2 regions of the Gibbsiella quercinecans genome follow, and region 1 is predicted to be linked to the other one. Evidence: predicted binding sites of a transcription regulator. Region 1 holds the regulator's gene; the other holds the start of a gene.
The links. Region 1 encodes PhoB, which activates phosphate uptake and scavenging genes when phosphate is short. Its sites were predicted from a motif close to CTGTCATAAAACTGNCNNAT; they were not measured.

Region 1 (7,070 bases):
AGCCATAGCGGTGCTCGAACGCCGAGACTTCCGCCGCCTTCATCGGGCGGCTCATCGGGCCAAGCTGCGCCGCCCCGGCCGCCAGCGCCGTAGGGGCGGTGGAGGATCCGGCGGCCTGAATCTGCAGGTTGACGTTCGGGTAGTGCTGGCTGAAATCCTGCCCCCACAGCACCATCAGGTTAGCCAGCGTATCGGAACCGACGCTGGACAGGTTGCCCGACAGCATACCGTCGGGTTGCGCCAACAGGCTGCGGCCAACCAACAACAGGCCAAGCAGCCCCCAGCGGGTAAATCGGATCATAGCGGGCCCATGCGTTAATGTTTCACCGCATTTTCTGATAAAGCCGCCGGCACAATCAACCGATTAGGCAGGGTGAAGATAAAACGGGTGCCGATACCGGGTTCGCTGAGCACTTCCAGCCGCGCATCGTGGTGGCTCAGGGCATGCTTGACGATCGCCAGCCCCAGCCCGCTGCCGCCGGTCTGGCGTGAACGGGCTTTGTCCACCCGGTAAAAGCGCTCGGTCAGGCGCGGGATATGCTCGGCGGCGATGCCGGGCCCATCGTCGCTCACCTGGAACTCGGCGCCGTGCGGGGTTTGCTGCCAGCTCACCTCGATATGGGTGCCCGGCGGCGTATGGTTGACCGCGTTATACACCAAGTTGGAAACGGCGCTGCGCAACTGATCTTCGTTGCCAAACACGCTCAACTGTTCATTCACCCGGAAGCTGATCTCATGGTTGCCGTGGCTTAGCGACTGTGCTTCACGCTGCAATACGCGCAGCAACAGCGGCATATCGACTTTCTCATGCATATCCACCAGCGGCGCCGCTTCAATACGCGACAGGGTCAACAGTTGTTTGACCAGGCCATCCATCCGCTTGGTCTGTTCCTGCATGGTGGCCAGCGCTTTGCCGCGCATCGAGCCGCCCGGCTCGGCGTCGCTCATCATTTCCAGATAGCCCTGCAGCACCGTTAGCGGCGTACGCAGCTCATGGCTGACGTTGGCGAAGAAGTTGCGCCGCGTGCCTTCCAACTGGCGCATCTGGGTGACGTCGCGCGCCACCATCAGCAGTTGCCCTTCGGCGTAGGGCATCACGCGGAACTCCACGTAATGCTCATTATTCAACTGCAACGTCAGTGGTTTACTGAATTCCTGCTGTTGCAGGTAGTGAGTGAACTCTGGGTAGCGCAGCAGGTTAAGGATGTGCTGGCCGCTATCTTCGGGCCAGCGAAAGCCCAGCAAATGCTGCGCCAGGCCGTTACACCAGAAGATATTGCCCTCTTCCGTGGTCATCACCAGTGCATCCGGCAGCGATTCGGCCCCGCTACGAAAGCGTTTGATCAGCAGCGCCAGTTCACGCCGGCGGCGGCGATTGCGCTGCTGCATTTGATACAGGCCATAAAACAGAGGCTCCCAGCTCCAGCGGCCGGGCGGCGGCGTCATACTGCGATCCACCCACAGCCAGTGGGAAAGTTTGAGTTGGTTAGAGTAGTTCCAGACCAGCGCCGCCAGTACGGCAATCAACAGTAGCCAGGGTAAATAGCCGACGATCAAACCCAACAGCAAGGCGGGAAGACAGAAAAGGGCCAGCTCCAGCGCCAGCCGCTTCCAGGATAGGTTTTCTAGCACGCTATGTTCTCCTGTGCGTTACCAATGAGTCTAGTAGCGCGTTGAGAACCGATAGCCAGTGCCGCGAACGGTTTGAACCATTTTGTCATGACCACTGCTCTCCAGCGCCTTACGCAGCCGGCGGATATGCACGTCAACGGTGCGGTCTTCTACATACACGTTAGTGCCCCAGACGTGATTAAGCAATTGTTCACGGCTATAAACACGCTCGGGATGAGTCATGAAAAAGTGTAGCAGCTTGAATTCGGTCGGGCCCATATCCAGAGCCAACTCATTAGCCATAACACGGTGCGATGAAGGATCCAGGCTCAGCCCTTGCATTTCGATCATATCATCTACCGCCATCGGGGAGATACGGCGCATGACCGCTTTGATGCGCGCCACCAGCTCTTTCGGTGAAAACGGCTTGGTGATGTAGTCATCAGCCCCCACCTCCAGGCCCCGCACCCGGTCTTCCTCTTCCCCGCGGGCGGTCAGCATCATCACAGGAATATCGCGGGTCAGCGCTTCGCGCTTCATATGTTTGATAAATTGGATACCGGAGCCGCCGGGCAACATCCAGTCAAGTAACACTAAATCAGGGAACGGCTCAGACAGGCGCGTCACGGCGCTGTCATAATCCTCGGCTTCCAACGGTTGGTAACCATTTTGCTCCAACACAAAGCACACCATCTCGCGGATCGGCGCTTCGTCTTCCACCACCAATATGCGTCTTGCCATCGTCAATCCTGCTAATGTGTTAACGTTCTGTGAGGCCGCGTGCCATCATTTTGCAGTTGCGCATAAACGCCACCGGCAGCCACGTAGCATAAATTCAGCCTTGTTTGCGGGCGCCATTATGCGTCAGTTTTATGACAGATTTATGAAACAAATCGCCATAGCAACCGCATTGCGGGGTCAGGATAAGCATAGCGATTATTACAATTTACACAGAAATATCATACTTCTGCCCTATTCCTCTTATAATCACCGCCAGGATGATATCGCCACGGGAGAGCCGCATGCGCCTGATTCACACGTCTGATTGGCACTTGGGCCAGTTTTTTTTCACCAAAACCCGCGCCGCGGAGCACCAGGCTTTTCTGCACTGGCTGATCGCCCAGGTGGAACAACAGCAGGTGGATGCGCTGATCGTCGCCGGCGATCTGTTCGACAGCGGCTCGCCCCCCAGCTATGCGCGCGAGCTGTACAACCTCTTCGTGGTCGAGCTGCAGCACACCGGCTGCCAGTTGGTGGTGTTGGGCGGCAATCATGATTCCGTGGCGACGCTTAATGAATCGCGCGAGCTACTTTCCTGCCTGAATACTACCGTGGTGGCCAGCGCACAGGCCGATCTGGAGCGACAGATCGTGGTACTGCACCAGCGGGACGGCCAGCCCGGCGCCGTGCTGTGCGCTATCCCCTTCCTGCGCCCGCGCGATCTGCTCACCAGCCAGGCGGGGGAATCCGGCGCGCAAAAACAGCTCGCCCTGCAAGATGCCATTACCCGCCACTACCAGGCGCTGTACCAGGCCGCCTGTGACCGCCGTACCGAGCTGGGCATCACGCTGCCGATCGTCGCCACCGGGCACCTGACCACCGTCGGCGTCACCACCTCCGACTCGGTGCGTGACATTTATATCGGCACGCTGGATGCCTTCCCGGCCCAGCACTTCCCGGCGGCGGATTATATCGCCCTGGGCCATATTCACCGGGCGCAAACGGTGGCCAAGAGCGAACACATCCGTTACAGCGGCTCGCCGATCCCACTCAGCTTTGACGAGCTTGGCACGGGTAAAAGCGTCTACCTGGTGGACTTCGCCGACGGCCAGTTGCAGCAGGTGACGCCGCTGGCGATCCCGTGCTTCCAGCCGATGCAGCTGATTAAAGGCGATTTGCAGCAGATCGAACAGCAGTTGCAACCGTTCGCCGATTACCAGGGGGAACTGCCGGTATGGCTGGATATTGAGGTGGCAACCCAGGATTACCTCAGCGATATTCAGCGGCGCATTCAGCAAATGACGGAAGCGCTGCCGGTGGAAGTGCTGCTGCTACGCCGCAGCAAGGAGCAGCGGCGGCTGGCGATCGCCCAGCAGGACAAAGAAACGCTGAACGAATTGAGCGTCGACGACGTCTTTGAACGGCGGCTGGCGCTGGAGCCGGAAATGGATGAACTGCGGCAACAACGTATCCGCCTGCTGTTTCAGCAGACGGTGGCCAACTTGGCGCAGCCCGATGAGGAGCCTTCCGCATGAAAATCCTGAGCCTGCGCTTAAAAAACCTAAACTCGCTGCAGGGCGAGTGGAAAATCGATTTTAGCGCCGAGCCATTCGCCAGCAATGGGCTGTTCGCCATCACCGGGCCGACCGGCGCCGGCAAAACCACGCTGCTGGACGCCATCTGCCTGGCGTTGTACCACCAGACGCCGCGTCTGCACGTCTCCCCCAGCCAAAACGAACTGATGACGCGCCACACCGCCGAATCGCTGGCCGAAGTGGAATTTGAAGTGAAAGGCATCGGCTACCGCGCCTTCTGGAGCCAGCGCCGCGCCAAAAACCAGGCGGAAGGCAACCTGCAGGCGCCGAAGGTTGAACTGGCGCTGCTGGAAGACGGCAAAATCATCGCCGACAAAGTGCGCGACAAGCTGGATTTGATCGCCACCATCACCGGGCTGGACTTCGGCCGCTTCACCAAATCCATGATGCTGTCGCAGGGGCAATTTGCCGCCTTTTTGAATGCCGACGCCAACGATCGCGCCGAACTGCTGGAAGAGCTGACCGGCACCGAAATTTACGGCCGGCTGTCCGAACAGGTGTTTGAGCAGCACAAGCAAGCACGCATCGATCTGGACGCCCTGCACCAGCGCGCCAGCGGTATTGAACTGCTGAACGACGAACAGCGCCTGGCGCTGGAAAAACAACGCGCCGAACTGGGCGAGCAAGAGGCCGCACTGAGCCAACAAACGCAGCGCCAGCAGTTGGCGTTGAACTGGCTACAGCAGTGGCGGCAGGCGCAACAGCAGCAGCAAACCGCCCAGGCCCGGCTGGCGGCCGTGCAGCAGGAACACCGCCAGGCCGAACCGCAATTGCAACGCCTGGCACGCAGCGCACCGGCGGAAAAACTGCGCCCCTTAATGGACCAACGCGCGCGCTGCAGCCAGGAGGCGGCGGCAATGCAGCAGCACATCGCACAGCTTACGCAGCAGCAGGAACAGCAGTTGGCACAGCTTGCACCGCTGCAACAGGCGCTGGAAAAAGCACGTGCCGAACAGCAAGCGCATGCCGCGCATCAGCAGCAGCAAGTCACGCTGATTGACGAACAAGTGGTGCCGCTCGACGGCCGCATTGCCCTGCTGCAGCAAACCCTGACGGAAACGCAGCAGGCCAGCGACGCTCAGGCGCAGCAGTGTAGCCAGCAGCAGCAACAGTTAACGCAGCTCAATGCGGAACGCACCCAATTGGCGGCGCAAGCCGAACAATACCAGGCCAAACAGACACAGCTCACGAACGCGCTGGCGCAGCAGCAGCAGCAACAGCAGGCGCTGGAGGCCGCCGCACCGCTGGCCACGCTGCGCCAGCATCAGGCCAGGTTGGCCGAGCAGCGCCCTGCCCGCCAGCGCTTATACACGCTCTCCTCCCTGGCGCGGCAAATCGCCCAGCGTCTGGAGCCGCAACGGCAGGAATTCAGCGAACGCCAAACCCAGCTCGCCGCGCTACAACAACAGCTCGAGCTGGCCCGCCAGCAGTTCAAACAACACCGGGCGCTTGAGCAGGAGGTGGAAAAGCGGTGGGAGCTGGAAAAACGCATCGTCAGCCTGGAAGCCGAGCGCGCGCATTTGCAAAGCGGCGAGCCGTGCCCGCTGTGCGGCGCCACCCAGCACCCGGCAATTGCGCAGTACCAGGCGGCTAAACCTTCGGAAACCGAACGGCGCCTGGTGGAAATACGCAAAACCACCGAAGATTTGCAACGCCAGGGCACCGAGCTGCGCACCCGCAGCGAAAGCCTGCAAGAACAGCAGCAGCGCCTGCAGCTGGCCATCGCACAGGACGAACGGCAGCAGGCGGAACATGCCAACGATTGGCAAGCCCTCAGCGCGCCGTTGAATTTGGGCTTCGGCCTGCATGAAGGCACACAGCTGGAAGCCTGGCTGGCAAGCTGCGAAGCCGAGGAACGCCAGTGTCAGCAACAGTTGCAACAGCACGAACAGGCGCTCCAGGCAGTGCAGCAGGCCAAAGACGCGCTGGCGGCGTTGCAACAGGAACAGCAGCGCAGCCAACAGCAACAGCTGTTGCTGGACGAACGCCGCGGCCAGTTGGAGAAAAACCTCAGTGAGGCGCAAAGCCAGCAGCAACGCCTGCAGCAGCAATGTCAGGAAAGCACGCGAGCGCTGGGCGAACTGCGTGCGCAACGCCTGGCGTTATTTGGCGAACAGCAGGTCACACAGGTGCGCGAGCAGTTGCGCAGCCGCCAGGCGTTGTGCGAACAAACCAGCAGCCAGGCGGCGGAGCGGTTGCAGCAGGCCCAGGTGCAAAGCGATCGCCTGGCCGGGCAGCTTGCCGAATTGGAAAAACAGCAACGGCAATGGGCCGAGCGTCTGCAACAGGCTGAACAACACTGGCAGCAAGCGCTATCGGCCAGCGAGTTTGACGATGAAGCGGCATTTACCGCCGCCTTGCTGGATGACGCACAGCGCCAACAGCTACAACAGTTGAAAGAAAGGCTGCAGCAGCAGCAGGCCGAGGCCCAGGCGCTGCTGGCGCAGGCTCAGCAAACGCTGGAACAGCATACGCAAACCCGGCCGCAAGACATGGATGAAGCCGATGCCGACGCCGGCGCGTTAGCCGAGGCATTGGCGGATCTGGCGCAAGGGTTGAAAACGCTGCAGCAGCGCCAGGGCGAAGTGCAAAGCCAGTTGGCAAGCGACGCCGCACGGCGCATCAGCCAACAGGCGCTGTTTGAGCAGATCGCCCAAAGCCAGCAGTATTGCGACGACTGGAGCTACCTTAACCAGCTTATCGGTTCGAAAGAAGGCGACAAATTCCGCAAGTTCGCCCAAGGGCTGACGCTCGATCATCTGGTGTATCTGGCCAACCTGCAGCTAGCCAGGCTGCACGGCCGCTATCTGCTGCAGCGTAAAACCAGCGATGCGCTGGAGCTACAAGTGATGGATACCTGGCAGGCGGATGCGGTGCGCGATACCCGCACGCTGTCGGGCGGTGAGAGCTTTCTGGTCAGCCTGGCACTGGCGCTGGCGTTGTCCGATTTGGTCAGCCACAAGACCAGCATCGATTCGCTGTTTCTGGATGAAGGCTTCGGCACGCTGGATGCCGAAACGTTGGATACCGCGCTGGACGCCCTCGACAGTTTGAATGCATCCGGGAAAACCATTGGCGTGATCAGCCACGTCGAGGCGATGAAGGAGCGCATTCCAGTGCAGATAAAGGTGAAAAAGATCAATG
Region 2 (7,070 bases), 970 kb from region 1:
CCGGCGGTGACAAAGCCAACCTGCTGGCGGTGATTGGGCCACAGGATCGGCCGGGAATTATGCTCTCCGGCCACACCGACGTAGTGCCGGTGGATGGGCAACGCTGGCAAAGCGATCCTTTTGCCCTGACGGAGCGCGACGGCAAGCTGTACGGGCGCGGCACCGCCGATATGAAAAGCTGGCTGGCGGCGGTGCTGGCGCTGGTGCCGAGCCTGTGTGCCGCACCGCTGCGCCTGCCGGTGTGGCTGGCGTTCAGCTATGACGAAGAGGTGGGCTGCAAAGGGGTGCATAGCCTGCTTGCGGAGCTTGAGCACCTGCCGAGCCGGCCCGCTGCCTGTATCGTTGGCGAACCCACGTCGATGCGGCCCGTGCTTGGCCATAAAGGCAAAATCGCCGTGCGCTGCGAAGTGACCGGGTTTGCCTGCCATTCGGCCTATACGCCCGCCGGGGTTAACGCCATTGAGTACGCGGTGCGGATCATGCAGCAGTTGATGGCACTGGCGCAGACGCTGCATCAGCAGCAAAACCTGGCGTTCGATCCGCCGTTTTCTACCCTGCAAACCGGCGTGATTGCCGGCGGCAAGGCGCTGAACATCGTCCCGGCGCACTGCCAGTTTGATTTTGAAATCCGCACGCTGCCGGGCGTGGACGCCCAACGGCTGGTGGACGACATCACCCGTTGGGCGCAGCGCTGCCTGCTGCCGGAGATGCGAGCGGTAGCGCCAGAGAGCGACATTACCTTCACCACGCTCAGCCGTTATCCGGCGTTGGAAACCCAGCCTGCCGCCGCGCTCGATGCTATCCTGACCATGCTGCCCCCGCCCGCCACGCTGCAAACCGTCGCATTCGGCACCGAGGGTGGTCTGTTTCAACAGCATGGCGTGCCGACGCTGGTGTGCGGCCCCGGCGCGATGGATCAAGGCCATAAACCAGACGAATTCATCACCCTTGAGCAATTGCAGGCTTGCGATGCCTTTATGCTGCGCTTGTGCCGCTGGCTGCAGGCCGCGCCCGGCGGCTAAACGGCATCAGCCGTTCTCGGCGACCGCCCTCAACCAATCGCTGAAAGCCGCGATTTTCGGCCACCGGCGCTCCGACGGGGTGGCGATGTAGTAGCGCTGGGCGCACGGCATCGCCATGCCCGGAAACGGCGCCACCAGTTCGCCGCTGGCGAGCCATGCGCTGACCAGCCGCTGCCGCCCCATGGCGACGCCGCCGTGATTGATCGCGGCGATCACCGCCAGATCCGAACGATCAAACCCCATTCCCGGCTGGGCGCTATCCAGCGCCATGCCGAAATGCGCCGCCCAGGCGTGCCATTCACCGCTGCCCGAATCATCGCTCCACGCCTGGCGATCGTGCAGCAACGCGGCACCGGCCAGCTTTTCCGGCCGGCCAGTCAGGCCAAAGCGCCGGGCATAGTCGGGGCTGCAAACCGGCAAGATGGATTCCGCCATCAGCGGCACACAGGCCAGATTTTCCGGCGGTTGGTCGTCAAAGTAGATGGCCAGATCGACCCCGGCGCCGCTAAAGTTTACCCGCTCGTTGCCGGTCAGAATATTCAGGCTGATGGCCGGATAACGGCGGGCGAAATCGGCCAGCCTGGGCACCAGCCAGCACTGGGCAATCGACGGACGGCAATAGACGGTCAGTAAACCGGAAAGCGCCTGGCTTTTAATGTCGAGAATTTCCTGGTTGATGTTATCGAGCGAGGCCCTCAGGCGCCAGAACACCCGTTCGCCTTCCAATGTCAAAGCGATGCGGCGGTGAAAGCGCTGGAACAACCGAAAGCCCAGCGCCGCCTCCAGTTGGTTGATACGGTGGCTGACCGCACTGGGGGTAATGGCCAGCTCATCGGCGGCCTGCGCAAACGAGCCCAGGCGCGCGGCCGCCTCAAAGGTGTGCAGTCGTGAAAGCTGGTGGCTGGTCAGCGGCGTTTTCGGCGGCAATAAACGGTGCGGTGCGTTGGTCATGATTCCCTGCTCCAGGCGGCTCTACAATGCGGCGCGCCCCGGCGGGCAGCAACCGCCCGGGGCAAGTGATTTTATATCACCAGCGGGCGAAAAAATCCCCACGGCGCTGAGCACCCTGATATCGCAGGTACGGATCGGTAGCAAAGGCGCAACGGGCTATATACCTAACAATCTGAAAGGAATGATAAAAAACGTAAGGCTTTTATTCCTCCGGAAAAAAGAAAGCACCGACGATACGATCGTTCGGTGCTCTATATACCCCTTAAGTATCCGTTCAGCTACAAGCCACATAAGCTTTAAGTGAACGGCATTCTTCCAAATGGGTTTTTATACCATTGCCGATTACGGCTGCAGCAAGCCCTTCGCCTCTAACAAGATAAACTCGTTGTCATCCGCCACGTTGGGCAGGCGGCTGGAGGAGAACGGGAAGTTGTTGTCATTGCCAACGATGATATGGCTGCCGTCCACCACGTCGACGTTCTCAATGGTAAAGAACGGGAAGGTGAACACGCCGTTGTTCAGCGGCTTACGCGCCACGGCGTTAGGGTCTTTAATCTTGAGCAGATCGATATAGGCCTGTTTGTCCACCGGCTTGCCGACGTTGGCATCGGAAAACGCGATGCGGTACACGCGCTTGAATTTCGCCACGTCGCTAAAGCAGTTGGCGGTCGCCGCGCCGTTGGCGCAGGCTTTATCTTCGGTGCCTTCGCCGTTATCACGCTCAATCACCAACCCGTGCGTAGCGTCAATCATGTTGAAGTCGCCAATCGCGTTCTGGTTGTCTTCCAGCACATACCGCCAGCTGCGGCCGGTCCACTGCTGCTGCTTGACGTCAAATTCCAGCACGCGCAGGTAGCGCTTGCCGTCAACGTTTTCAAACTGCTCGCCATCCCACAGTGCGCCTTCCAACAGCGGATACAGCTTGCTGCCATCCGGCGAGGCGGCCATGCCTTCAAAGCCTTTGGAGCGTGACACCTGGAAGTTCAGCTTGCTATTCGGCGTACCCGGCAGGGTCAGCGTCGGGTTGTCGGGGGATTTCACGATCTTGCCGTCGACCAGGGTGTCGAATACCGCCAGTATCTTGCCGTCAAGATCGGCCTTGATCAGATACGGGCCGAACTCATCGCCGATCCACAGCGCGCCACCGGCAAACTGGAAGCTTTCCGGATCAAAATCACTGCCGGTCAGATAGCGTTTTTCCGTGCTCTCGTTGACGATATGGAACGGCACTTTTTTATCCGGATCGTGCAGGAACACGGTCTTCAGCGGCGTGACGTTGCCGGCCTTGAAATCGATGTTGTAATGGTTGAGATACAGCATGGCATCCGGCGAGTTGGCCTTGCTGCCGAAGCCGTTGTCGGTCAGCACCCAGTAAGTGCCATCCGGCATGTGTTTGATGCCGGAATGGCCTTGCAGCGGCTGGCCGTTAATCGGCAACCCGATGCCGGTTAAGCGATCGGCGGATTTCCCCGGCACGCTGCCCAGTTCCGTCACCCGTTGGCCGCTGGTGTACTTGCCGCTCTGCTGCAGATCCACCGGCGCATCGGCGGGCGTGGCCACAGTGGATTTCACCGGCAGCAGGGCATGCCCGGCCAGCTCGGCGGAAACTTCTTGCTGTGCCCACAGCGGCTGGCTGCACATCATGCAGGCGGCCAACAGCGCCAGGCGTGTTTTTGTTATATGCATATTTCAGGCTCCCTGATTTTTATCTGTACACAAAGGTAAAAGCAACGCCACTATAGGGAGCCGTAATGACAGAAATATGATTTATACACGTCATCCTTCAAGTTGCAGGTGTGTTGGCTTTATGACTCGGCCCATCCCTGAACCGCTGTTCAGTACCCCACTTCGCCAAACCGCGCCCGATACTCCCTGGGCGTGGTGCCGTAGCCCTTTTTGAACACCGAATAGAAATATTGCAACGACGGATAGCCGCACATCTGCGAAATCTCGTTAATCGCCAGCGAGGTGGCCGTCAACAGGTTGCGGGCGCGCTCAAGTTTTTCCTGATAGATCATGTTGTGGATGGTCTGGCCCGTTTCGTCTTTGAAGCGCTTTTCCAGATTGGAACGCGACATGCCCACCGCATCCAGCACCTGTTCCACCTTGATGCCTTTGCAAGCGTGGTAGCGAATGTAGTGCATCGCCTGAATCACCGCCGGATCGCGCAGTGAACGGAAATCGGTGGAGCGGCGTTCAATCACCTTCACCGGCGGCACCAGAATGCGCTGCAGCGGCGGCCGTTGCCCATTGAGCAACTGGTGCAGCAGTTTGGCGGCGCGGTAGCCCATCTGGCGCGATCCCTGCGCCACCGAAGAGAGCGCCACCCGCGACAGGTAGCGCGTCAGCTCTTCGTTATCGATGCCGATCACGCACAGTTTTTCCGGCACCGCAATGTCCAGGTGCTCGCACACCTGCAACAGATGGCGCGCGCGGGCATCGGTCACGGCGATAATGCCGGTTTGCTGCGGCAGCGTTTGCACCCAGTCAGCCAGGCGGTTCTGGGCGTACTGCCAGTTTTCCGGCGCGGTGGCCATACCCTGGTACACCACCCCCTGATATTGCTCGGCCGCCACCCGTTGGCGGAAGGCATGCTCGCGCTCCTGCGCCCAGCGCTTGCCGCCCTCAATCGGCAAACCGTAAAAGGCAAAGCGGTTCAGCCCCTTTTCCTTCAGGTGCATAAAGGCCGCTTCGACCAGCGCGGCGTTATCGGTGGCGATATAATGCACCGGCGGGTAATCCTCGGGGCAGTGATAAGAGCCGCCAACGCCGACGATCGGCACATTCACGTTTGCCAACAGGCGTTCAATTTCGCGATCGTCGTAATCGGCGATCACCCCATCCCCCAACCACTCCCTGATGTTATCGATACGGCAACGAAAATCCTCTTCGATAAAAATGTCCCAGTCACACTGCGATGCCTGCAAATACTCGCCGACGCCTTCCACAACCTGGCGGTCATACACTTTGTTGGCGTTGAACAGTAACGTGATGCGGTAGCGCTTCTCGAACATGGTGTACACTCCTGGAAAACACGCGGGCAAAGCCCGCGAGAGCCGGCAGTGAGTAGCCATTTATAAAGATATCAAGGCGCGAACCGTGCAGTTTGGCCGGCCCCAATTAAACGGCGAGCAACGCAGAAGCGCGGCCCAATAGCCGCCAGCGGCTCTCACGCACGATGGCGGGACACAGCCCGGCTCTCTGGATAGCACACGCCGGCCAGAGAGCTGGAATAATTGCGCGATAACTGTGAGCCAGCGCGCTTTTTACACCCGCCGTTTGGTTGCGGAATCCATCCACACCGCCAGTAGCAAGATGCTGCCTTTCACGATGTACTGCCAGAAAGTGGGGACATCCAGCATGCTCATGCCGTTGTCGAGCGACGCCATAATAAACGCCCCCATCACCGCCCCCGCCACGCTGCCGATGCCGCCGGCCAGGCTGGTGCCGCCGATCACGCAGGCGGCGATGGCGTCCAGTTCGGCAATGTTGCCGGCGGAAGGCGAACCGGCGCCCAGGCGCGAGCTGAGGATCAGCCCGGCAATCGCCACCATCAGGCCGTTGATGGCGAATACCGCCAGCTTGGTGCGCTCAACGTTTACCCCCGACAGGCGCGCGGCGTCGATATTGCCGCCGATGGCGTAAATCCGCCGGCCAAAGGCGGTACGGGTGGCCATGAACATCCCGGCCAGCATCAGGGCGGTGAGGATCAGCACCGGCGTCGGCACGCCGCGGTAGTCGTTCAGCAGATAAACGGCACCCAGCACAATCACCGCCAGGATGCTCTGCCGGGCCACATCGCCACGCGCCGCGACCACCGGCAGGCCAAGCTGCGCGCGCCGGCTGCGCTGCCGCCACTGCCAGGCCACAAACACCATCAGGCCGATCGCGCCGATGCCAAAGCCCACGCCGCCCGGCAGATAGCTCTGGCCGATCTGCGACATCGCGCTGCTGATCGGCGACACCGTGGTGCCATTGGTGATGCCGATCAGGATGCCGCGGAACGCCAGCATCCCGGCCAGGGTGACGATAAACGAGGGCACCTTGCGATAGGCGACCCACCAGCCGTTCCATGCCCCCAGCAGCAGCCCCGCCACCAGCGTCACCACGATGGTCAACGGCAGCGGCCATCCAAACCAGACGTCGAAGATCGCCGCCGCGCCCCCCAACAACCCCATCATCGATCCCACCGACAGATCGATCTCCGCCGAAATAATCACGAACACCATGCCCACCGCCAGGATGCCGGTGATCGCCGTCTGGCGCAGCAGGTTGGAAATATTGCGCGCGCTCAGGTAGGCGCCGTCGGTGGTAAAGGTAAAGAACAGCATAATGACGACGATCGCCGCCAACATCACGAACACCTGCAGGTTAATCGGGCTGCGTTTAAGCAGCGGTTGCTTCTCTGCCGCTGCCGACAGGCTTGCTTCAGACTCTGTGCTTTTCAACATGTGTTTCACTCCGCAAAGCCGCTTCCATCACCTGCTCCTGTGTGAGGCCGCGGTTAGTCAGGGAAGCCTTAATCTGCCCCTGGTGCATCACCAACACTCTATCGCTTAGCCCCAGCACTTCCGGCAGTTCGGAAGACACGACGATCACCGCGATACCTTGCTGCACCAATTGATTGATTAGCTTGTAGATTTCTTGTTTCGCACCGATATCGATGCCGCGCGTCGGCTCATCCAGAATCAGGATTTTCGGGTTCAGCAACAGGCATTTCGCCAGGATGGCCTTTTGCTGATTGCCGCCGCTCAGCCGGGCGATCGCCAGCTCCGGCGAAGAGGTTTTCACCCGCAGCCGCGCCAGCGACTGCTGAATGGTGGCCTGCTCACGGGCGTCGTCCAGCGTGGTGAGCCTGCCGCTGAAATCCCCCAGCGCGGCCAGCGTCATGTTGGCGCCCACTCCCATCACCGGCACGATGCCGTCGCGTTTGCGATCTTCCGGCACCATGGCGATGCCGTATTCCATCGCCTGGCGGCAGTTGTTGATGGTGGCGGGCTGCCCGTCGATGGTGATACGCCCTTCCCAGCGGCCGGGATAAGCGCCGAACAGGCACTGCATGGTCTCGGTGCGGCCGGAGCCGACCAGCCCGGCAAC

Region 2: a site for PhoB is predicted at 3,768-3,787, ahead of ACN28Q_RS11240 (esterase-like activity of phytase family protein). Genes of this name have one in related genera too.

The regions. Positions count from the first base shown of each region.
Region 1 covers NZ_CP014136.1:1,458,551-1,465,620, forward strand. The annotation lists gene ACN28Q_RS06750 (PstS family phosphate ABC transporter substrate-binding protein) at 1-301, opposite strand, end outside; gene phoR (phosphate regulon sensor histidine kinase PhoR) at 316-1,632, opposite strand; gene phoB (phosphate response regulator transcription factor PhoB) at 1,663-2,352, opposite strand; gene sbcD (exonuclease subunit SbcD) at 2,634-3,866, shown strand; gene sbcC (exonuclease subunit SbcC) at 3,863-7,070, shown strand, end outside.
Region 2 covers NZ_CP014136.1:2,429,236-2,436,305, forward strand. The annotation lists gene argE (acetylornithine deacetylase) at 1-1,022, shown strand, start outside; gene dsdC (DNA-binding transcriptional regulator DsdC) at 1,029-1,973, opposite strand; gene ACN28Q_RS11240 (esterase-like activity of phytase family protein) at 2,316-3,659, opposite strand; gene xylR (D-xylose utilization transcriptional activator XylR) at 3,809-4,987, opposite strand; gene xylH (xylose ABC transporter permease XylH) at 5,240-6,424, opposite strand; gene ACN28Q_RS11255 (xylose ABC transporter ATP-binding protein) at 6,402-7,070, opposite strand, start outside.